Regions from separate parts of the Comamonas thiooxydans genome, predicted to be linked through region 1. Evidence: riboswitches for the same ligand, from Rfam matches in the RefSeq annotation. Region 1 holds a riboswitch; the other holds the start of a gene.
What was found. Region 1 has a riboswitch for manganese ahead of mntP (manganese efflux pump MntP). Riboswitches for the same ligand answer to the same signal wherever they lie in the genome.
Positions count from the first base shown of each region.

Region 2: linked by a shared signal. The riboswitch ahead of CTR2_RS13445 (manganese efflux pump MntP) and the one ahead of mntP (manganese efflux pump MntP) in region 1 are both predicted to bind manganese.

Region 1 covers NZ_AP026738.1:2,661,245-2,666,182, forward strand. The annotation lists gene CTR2_RS12230 (phosphoethanolamine transferase) at 38-1,774, opposite strand; yybP-ykoY riboswitch at 2,086-2,249, shown strand; gene mntP (manganese efflux pump MntP) at 2,269-2,838, shown strand; gene CTR2_RS12240 (helix-turn-helix transcriptional regulator) at 3,256-4,386, shown strand; gene CTR2_RS12245 (SDR family NAD(P)-dependent oxidoreductase) at 4,600-4,938, shown strand, end outside.
Region 2 covers NZ_AP026738.1:2,928,356-2,933,293, reverse strand. The annotation lists gene CTR2_RS13450 (diacylglycerol kinase) at 1-185, shown strand, start outside; partial or broken gene CTR2_RS13445 (manganese efflux pump MntP) at 882-1,437, opposite strand; yybP-ykoY riboswitch at 1,457-1,621, opposite strand; gene CTR2_RS13440 (IS3 family transposase) at 1,836-3,374, opposite strand; gene CTR2_RS13435 (heavy metal sensor histidine kinase) at 3,578-4,938, opposite strand, start outside.

The sequences.
Region 1 (4,938 bases):
GCTTCGGCCAGAAGCAGTTTTTCATTCTGTAAAAAAGTCACCTGGTGAAAGAGCTCACAGGCATTGGCAGGCGCGGCTCTTCCCACCGGTAGGTCTTGCTCAAGACATTGCGCTCAAGGGATTGGCTGCTCCAGCGTATATCCAGCAGATCCGCGATAGTCCATGCGGCCCAATCGGAGCGAAAGGGCCTCTCTGCAACGTCTTCAGGCAGGTCTGGCGAAGAGGGGGCTCGCCAGATAATTGCCGGAATACGGTAGCCGGCCTCGGTGCTCTTGCTGTGTCCCGCATGGTTGCGGACATGGCCCACTTCCTGGCCATGATCAGAGAGATACATCCATGCCACCTTGCCTTTTGCCAAGGCAGCTGATTGGGTGAGGCGCAGTGTTTCCGCCACCACATAATCGTGATAAAGCAGCGCCGCATCATATTCTTGGCGTTGCCGGCGCACCCACAAGGAGGTGCCCTTGTTCTTCAGCGATGCATCAATCGCATCTGCTTCATCATCAAAGGGGTTCTGGCCCTTGGGGTAGCGCAGGCTGTAGTGCGGGTGGGCGCCCAGCATGTGAACCACGATGAACTTGCGTTCGGAGGGCGCATCCAGAGCCGTCTTCAGTTCATCGACCATTTCTCCATCCAAAGACACAGAGGAGCGCCCAGGAGTGCGATTCACCATCTGTACGATGTCAGCCAGTCTGGCATGCTGCTGCTCGATTCCAACATCGTCGTGGTTGCTGATCCACCAGACCTTGTAGCCCGATGCTCGAGCAAGCGCGACCAGATGATGGGACTCAGTCGAGCCTGGGGCACCGAAGCCAAACAAGTTGCGCACTGCGGGCAGAGTACTGGCATCCACAGACCATGCATTGCGCAGCACGGTCATCTGGGCCCCAGATGTCCTTTGATGCTCCTGAAGCTGGGGCGTTGTCTGTCTGTCATAGCCATAGAGCGACAAGTTGTCTCTATTGATGCTTTCACTGAGCACCAGCACGACGGTGGATGGCCCGGCATTCGCCAGCAAAGGCTTTGCTTGGATGGCGCGATCCAGCAGTCTTGCTCGTTCCTCATGCTGGTTGGCCAGACTGGCTTTCAGTTTTTGAGCGGAGAGTACCCATTGGGTCCAGAAAATCGCAGGATGCAACCTGCGCCAAGGCTTGCTGGAATAGGCCAGCGCACATACAAGGGCCACGACCAAAGAAAGCACTGCCAGCCTTCTGTCCCTGCGTAAGGTAGCCAATATCGTTCGCCCCGTGAGATGCCACACCAGCCAAGCTAGCAAGGCAAGGCCGCAGCAAATCAGCACGACACTGCGCCAGTGCATTGACAGATATTCGGAGCTTTCACGCCAGTTGGTATTGGCCATCGCGCCGATCACCATGGCACCCTCTGGAGAGGACTGGTACAGCTCCATCAGATAGGCACGCATGGTGCCGTCCAATGCAAAAAGCATCACCCAGGCAAAGGAAAGCCAACGTCGCGCCCTGAGCCATGCAGGGCTGCGCATCGGCCAGGCCAGGCCGACGGGCACAGGCACCATGAGTATCAGGAGCTGCGCAACACGTCGGCCGTCATGTCCCAGAACAATGAAGAACAGGGCAATGGCGGCCAAGCCGCTTAGCGCTGTCCAGGAGACGCGCATGCCGTGAGACGCAGGGGAATCACAGGGGATAGATGTTTGGGACAAGACACTTGACTCATGAAGTTCCACTACCGCAGCAAAATGCTCTTCAAGCATTGGAGGAATGATGGCTTCACTCCCCGAGCTTTCTTGCTGCATCGAACGCAATAGCTTTTCGACCTGCCTTGTGAATCAGGTGGGCGAATACTTCTGCGGAGTTATGTGTCTTTGGTGCTGAAGTCGGCGCTAGCGGCGCGATGCTAGCACTTTTTGTTCCATCGCAAAGCATCGTTGTCGGAAGCTTTTTAGATGAAAAATCTAAGACCGCTTTACGCCGTGTGCTGCTTCTGCTTACGGGGAAAGACTCATCAGCGAAAACGCTTGTCCGCAGCAAATGCGATTCGTTTCGAAAGCTCGGGACAGCATCATGGGCATGCGCCTTGCATTCTGATGCTCTTGTAAACTGCAGTCCCCTTGGGGAGTAGCCTGCTTCCGCCCTGGAAGCGCATACGTCAACATACTCAGCATTCAGTTTGCTGTGGCGTATGCATCCGTTCTTCGGTTGGCGAGACCATCGGCATTTCATCGCGACGAGCTCGGGCCGCGGTGAGATGCCGTTGTGCTCATGCCCGACCGTTAAGAATGAATTCCCCATGAATGCCGCTTCTATCTTGCTCCTGGCCTTTGCCATGTCCACCGATGCCTTTGCCGCAGCCGTCGGCAAAGGTTCTGCGCTACTCAAACCACGCTGGTCTGAAGCATTGAGGACTGGCGCCATCTTCGGTGTCATCGAAGCCATCACACCCTTGGTAGGCTGGGCGCTGGGCTATGCGGCTTCAGATTACGTCAAGGCCTGGGACCACTGGATCGCCTTTGTGCTGCTTCTGGTGCTAGGTGGAAGAATGTTGATCGGGGCAATCAAAGTCCCTGATGGTGAAGAGCTCAGCAAGCCAGCGCGACATGGCTTCTGGCTATTAGTTGCAACTGGATTTGCAACGAGCATTGATGCCATGGCCGTGGGAGTAGGACTTGCATTTCTGGATGTGAGCATCACCACCGTTGCTCTTGCTATCGGCTTTGCAACATTTGCCATGGTGACTATAGGAGTAATGGTCGGACGCATACTGGGAAACATCGCTGGACGTTGGGCCGAGGCCGTCGGTGGCGTGCTGCTGATCAGCATTGGATCGATCGTCCTGTACGAGCATTTGACCGCCATTTAAATCAAGTGATGCAAATTCGGATGTCTGCTATGGCTTGATCGCTGGCCGTCACGAAGGACCGCTGATGGGTGCCCGTGGATTATCGCGTTGCCCCATCAAGTTGCCATCCGGCGACAGGCCGCTCACGCAGCCAAAAGCAGTCCATGGCAGGAACAGCTCCAAGGACTGCTACTGGCCGGTAGGCGACCGTCTCAGAACGACCCGTTGTGGTCTCAGCCTTGGCCTGCAGACCTCGGCCTTGCATCGCTGCTCTTCTACACTTGCGAGGGAAGCGCGTTCTTACACCGCAAAGGCATCGCCTCAATACTCCGGCCCTCCTCGCGGCCACCAAAGGGGGCTCATAGGGCGAGCAACACAAAAGGAGATGAGCAAGTGCAGATAAATCACCAGGATGAGGCAGCTTTCCTCGCCGAATCAATGCTGACCATCGAACAGTTCAGCAAGTTAGTTGCGATGATCTACGAGGGGCCGATGGACGCCATACCTTGGGCTGGTGCGCTGGAGGCAATTCGCGGGCTGCTTGGTGCTAACTACGTGACACTCATTCTGCGTTCGCCGGCTTGCGGGCGCGCCGGCCTCATGGTCCATGCGTCGGCTCAAGGCACGGTACTCCCTGGCGAAGCCTCCTACAGCAACTATTACTATGCGCTTGACCCATTTGTGAATCTCCCGGCCGATCGGATGATTACCGTGGATGAACTACTCGGTGAAAACTTTTGGCGCCAGAGCGAGATGTACCAGCAGTTCCAAAAGCCGTTCGATGTCGGTTACATGATGGGGGCAGACTTGCATACGGAAGACGGCGTTGAATGTCGCCTGCGTGTGTGTCGCAGTCATGATTCCTCAAGCTTTAGCAAGCGTGACAAAGCCGTTTGCAGCGCATTGCTGCCTCATCTGAAACGCGCGGTCCGGTTGCATTCGAAATTCAACGTTGTTGAGTCCGAACGAACGCTTTACGCCAGCACCTTCGATCGCATGCTGGTCGGAATGGTCATTCTGGACGAAAGCGGTTCGATCATGAAGACCAACTTTGCTGCGAACGAGATCATCGCCGAGAAAGACGGTCTTCAAAGAAAAAACAATGTGCTTGAAATCTCGTTCTCGCCGGAAAATCGAAAATTGCAGACGCTCATTCAGCAAGCGCTGGATGAGCGAGCCGGGCATGCACCTGGGGTGGTGCAAGCCATGTCGGTTACCCGGCCCTCCGGCAAAGCCAAACTAGGTGTACTGGTCCGCAAGATTGCATTCAATGAATGGTCTGAAGACAATGCGCGCCGACCTGCTTGCGCAATCTTCGTTCGCGACCCCGATCGCAAATCGCAGGCTTCAGACGAAATCATGCGCAAGCTGTTCGACTTGACGCCTGCTGAGGCAGCATTGGCACTTGCGTTAGCCAATGGATCCACGATTGAGGAGGCGGCGGAAGTGCTGAGTATCAGCAAGAACACGGCGCGTGCACATTTGCGCGCCATATTCTCTAAGACAGGAGCCACGCGTCAGGCGACACTGGTTCGAACCCTGCTGAACAGCGTCCTTTCCCTCGGCTGAGCGCTGCATCATGGTGTGAAGTACTACGTGTGCACCATTGAGTGCGCCGGATTGGCTTTCACACGCTACAGAAAACCGCCTAGTCTATTTCGCTGATGTGATCGGGTCACGTTGCATCTACTCTCCAACACCTCAAGCGCATGTTTGCCGGAGTGGTCTGCCCTGAGCACGGCTTGACTGCGCACATGGGGCCAACGCACAAAGGAGAGTCAGATGGAGTGTTTTGCAGGAAAAGTCGCGTTCATTACCGGTGCCGCGACCGGCATCGGGCGGCAGGCCGCTATCAGTTTTGCAGCGGCGGGCGCTAATGTCGCTCTGGTTGATACCGCAGTGCATGCAGCTGAGGAAACCGCGCACGCAGTGGAGCGCGCCGGAGCGAAAGCTATCGTTCTGCGCGCCGATGTCACGCAGTCAGCGGATGTCACCCATGCCATCACGCAAGCCGTGAAGAATTGGGGCCGTCTCGACTATGCCTTCAATAACGCGGGCATCGCGCCGCGAGGCAGGGCCGCTGCGGATCTGCCCGAAGAAGAGTGGGACCGGACGATCGCT
Region 2 (4,938 bases), 270 kb from region 1:
GTATCTGGTTTTTGATGATAGTTGAGGTAATTAATTCTGCGATAGAGTCCGCAATAGATAGAGTAGGACTTCAATATCACGAACTTTCCAGGAAAGCCAAAGATTTGGGAAGTGCTTCCGTATTAATGACAATTATTTTTTGTCTGATAATCTGGTCTTCTTTAATTTATAAAAACTTTATTTAATTTTCTGCCTAACAGCTGGAATACATTACAGGGATGCACCTCATGCATCGCTTAACATGCGTCTTCACGCTTACAGGGTGATGCCAACTCTTGTTCGTCGGGCAAAGCGTCCAATATGTCCGCTCATGCCTCACGAAGATTTCACGGATTTCTGCGCGCGGTGAGGCCGGCTGCTTTTTGCCGTGGCATCGTGTTGCCCGTGACGGAAAGACCGATGAAGGTGATCCTGCACTGAGCAGCAGAGCTTTAATTCGATGCAAAGTTTGCAATGCCTGCGATGAGCTTCGCCATATGTATCGCTCCTCCCGGTGGTTTTGAACTGACTGACCAGAGGTCCCCTTGAGTGTTTGAAGCATGTGCCGCGCCTGAGAAACTTGGGCTTGGCGTGATCGCACCTGTGGGCGCAGTGGATGCCCGCCGGTGTAGGCTTGGTGCCGGTCACGCTGGCCGAAGCGGCTCTACCGAACCTTTCTACTTGTGGCTGTACTCCTCTGTGCCACAAAGGGTCCGAGCCTTCATATCTGTGCTGAATTTGCTCTGCTCCAAACAGAAGCGGAGCCAGTTGTAGGCAAGGAAGATACTACTGGCAAGGGCAAAAGTGGACCGCTCCTGCCCTAGCTCACTGCCTACTCTGACTGTACTGAGTGGCCGACCCCACTCGAACTGAAGCCGGCATCTAAATCTCAATCAATTGAATTAGATAGCGACTAAATGTTCGTACAAAATGATCGAGCCAATACCGATCAGCAGGACACCGCCGATGGCTTCGGCCCAGCGCCCAGCAATATTCCCCAGTACACGCCCGACCATCACGCCCAACGTCACCATTGCGAATGTTGCGAAGCCGATAGCGAGAGCAACGGTGGCGATGCTTACGTCCAGAAAAGCAAGTCCTACGCCCACGTCCATGGCATCAATGCTTGTTGCAAATCCAGTTGCAACTAATAGCCAGAAGCCATGTCGTGCAGGCTTGCTGGGCTCTTCACCATCAGGCACTTTGATTGCCCCGATCAACATTCTTCCACCTAGCACCAGAAGCAGCACGAAGGCGATCCAGTGGTCCCAGGCCTTGACGTAATCTGAAGCCGCATAGCCCAGCGCCCAGCCTACCAAGGGTGTGATGGCTTCGATGACACCGAAGATGGCGCCAGTCCCAGCGCGGTTTGAGTAGCGCAGAACCTTTGCCGACGGCTGCGGCAAAGGCATCGGTGGACATGGCAAAGGCCAGGAGCAAGATAGAAGCGGCATTCATGGGGAATTCATTCTTAACGGTCGGGCATGAGCACAACGGCATCTCACCGCGGCCCGAGCTCGTCGCGATGAAATGCCTATGGTCTCGCCAACCGAAGAACGGATGCATACGCCACAGCAAATTGAATGCCGAGTATGTTGACGCATGCGCTTCCAGGGTGGAAGCAGGCTACTCCCCAAGGGGGACTAAAGTTTACAAGCGATCAAAATGCTTGAGGAACATAGCCTTTTTTGAGTTCTGGGCTTTAGAAATGGCTCGCATTTTCAAAGCGCTGGCCTCTAGCAAGAAAGCTACGTCGATACCGCCATTAGGGCTGTCCATGCACTCCCCTGTTGATTTCCACTCAAAACTGACCCGCCGGAGGCTAAGGGGGGTGCGGATAAAAACTTGGACTGGTTTTATGCGGCTAGACCAAGTTCTTGTCGGTATTCCACAGGACTTAAACGTCCCAGAGATACCTTGATACGTTTTTCGTTGTACCAATGAATGTAAGTATCGACAGCTTCAATGAACTGCTCAATCGTTGTTGATTGCCAGTTGCAGGGATAGAACAGCTCTATTTTCAGCCTTCCAAAGAAGCCTTCGCATGCAGCATTGTCTGGCGAGCACCCTTTGCGAGACATCGAGCGAACCAACTTTGCATCATGGACCCTCGAGAGCCAGCCGGGCCATCGGTAGTGAGCTCCACGATCAGAATGAATCACAGGGCGGCTCTCGCTACCTTGAACAGCATCAATGGCCGCATCCAGCATTGTGTTGACGAGATTTGCATTGGGATGAGTCCCAATCGACCAGCTCACCACCAGCCCGTCAAAGCAATCAATGACTGGCGACAGGTAAACCTTACCAGCAGGAATCTGGAATTCAGTAATGTCGGTGAGCCACTTCTCATTGGGCGCAGCAGCATGGAAGTCTCGATTGATGAGGTTTTGAGGGGCAGCACCTATCTCTCCAAGGTATGAGTTATATCTGCGGCGTTTGGGCTTGGCCACGATCAACCCTTCCTGCTTCATCAGCCGACGCACCACCTTCTCTGAGATGCCCGTGCACTCCTTGAGCAAGGATGCCTGCACTCTGCGATATCCATAGCAACGGTAGTTGTTGTCGAAGATCTCGGTGATGCTTCGGCGTACATCCAAGTATTTGTCAGCCAGCTTCAGCCGGGCACGATGGTAAAAATACGAGCTTCTAGCAAGTCCAACAAGAGAAAGTAGTTCTGGCAATTCATACTGCCCGTGCAACGCGTCAACCAGCACAGCCTTATCTTTGTTTGCCAGCCTATGCAGATCAATGTCAGCCCCATTTTTTAAGATTTCATGGGCCTGCTTGAGAAGCTCACGTTCTATCTTCAGCCGCCGAACATCCTGGCGCAATGATTCAACTTGGCGCCTGAGTGCTGCTTCATCCAACACTGGTGATCGCTTTGGACTGTGTTTCATTGCGACAGGGGCACAAGGGCCAAGCAACTGATTTTTCCAGTTGTACAAGGTCCCCCTACATACCCCTAACTTGTCCGCAATCTCCTGTGCACTTGATTGGCGGGAACACAGTTGCACCACTCCCTCACACATCAAGGCATCAGGCTTTGTAGCCGGCCAAGATCTGCCCACTATCGATTTGCTGGTCTCGGGGCAGTCGTGCCGAACCCACGCAGTCAACGTTCCTCGACCCGGGTAACCCAAAGCCCTCATCGTTGCTGCAATACAGCGATCGTGCGCGAGGTAATGAGCAACCGCAACCTGTCTTTGCTGCAGCGAATATTTTGGTGCCCTTGGCGCTTGGCTCGCTGGCAAATCCTGATGCTTCAGGTAGTGCTGATACCAGCCTTTCAATGCGTTCTTGGTTGGGTATCCCAACTGGCGAATTGTGGCTCTGACACGCAAGCCAAGCTTGATGTAAAGCTCAACTGCAAGAATCCTGTCTTCGTATGAGTACATGAACTACCTCCTGGTAGTCCAAGTTTTTGTCCGCATCCCCAGTGGGTCACTTCTGGGTGGAAATCAACAGTCGTGCTCCAGGATTTGCCTGGCTGCTTCATTCTCGAGTTCTTCGAGGTAACGTTGGCAGCTCATAAGGACTCCTGATGGAACGAGGAGGCTCTGAACTAGCTATGAAACTCAGGTCGATCCAAGTTGGAATCTCACGACTGAGATTCAAAGATGTGTGGCGTTGTCTTAGGTGAGGCAGGTAATGAAATCCCAATTTTGGTGATCCCGCTTGAGGATGTCGCGAAAGCGGTACCGCCGTGCATCCGCGCTATAGCCGCAACGATGGCCAGTCCTAAGCCGTGATTGAGATTTGCATGTGCGCGGGACGCATCAGCACGATAGAACCGATCAAACAGGCGTGGCAGATGGATGGGATCGATCTCCGCTCCTCGGTTGATCACCGCAATGCTAACGTTGTCACGTTTGCCATCGGGTGTCTCCACTACGCTTTGGGAGATCTCGATAGTGATCGTTGATCCGGCTTCTGCATAGCGTGAAGCGTTGCCTAAAAGATTGGATAGTGCACGGCGAACCAAACGCGCATCCACAGCAACACTTGCATCTCCATCGATTAGAACTTGAAGGTGCGCTTCTTGAAGCACTGCCTCATGGAACTCGGCCACTTCTGAGGCAAGCTCTGCAAGACTCACTTTGGCGGATCGCCGCGCTTCAGTACCGCGGTCTGCGTGTGACAGAAACAGCATGTCAGCCACGATTCCGGCCATGCGCTGTAGATCCTCTAGGTTGGAGGCCAAGATGTCCTGTAGTTCAACAGCACTACGCGGTTTACGAAGCGCCAACTCGCAACTACTGATCAAGGTGGTCAACGGTGTGTTTAGTTCGTGTGCCACGTCAGCATTGAACGCCTCCATTTGTTGATAGGCGATGGCCAGTCGGTCAAGCAATGCATTGAACTGTGCGATCAATGGTCTTAATTCTTGAGGTTGATGGCTATCATCTAAACGGCGATGCAAGTCTTGCGCAGAAAGGCTTCGCGTTTGATCCACCAGTAGGCGTAAAGGCTTGAGTCCTATGCGAACAAGCCATGTGCTCGCAAATGAGACCAGCAATGCACCCGCCACGGCGGCAATGCCCAGGGTCCAGGCCAGACGATTAAGCAGTCGGTCATCTGGTCTACGGTCTAGCAACAGGACCGCTTGCATTGGCTGCAGGCCGTCGTTAACTGTCGGAACTTCCACTGAAAATTTGCGAACTGCAACCCGGTCGTCATCTTCAGGTTGGCGCAAAAGTTCAAATGCGCTTTTACCGGAGGTTGGCACCAGGCGTAAAGACAGTTCGTCATGCCCCGTGACGAAGTCGTTAAGCATGTGGTTCAAGGCCTCCGGGGAGTGAACCCCTCGGCTCTCGCTTAACAGGTGCTCGATTGCTGTTTTCTTGTGATCTAAGGTGTCTTGCTGACGTTCCGACAGCGTGACGGAGATCACGAAATAGACAGCAATGCATACAAAACCGAGGCCAACAATGGTTTGCAGTGCTAAGGCGCGGGCTAAAC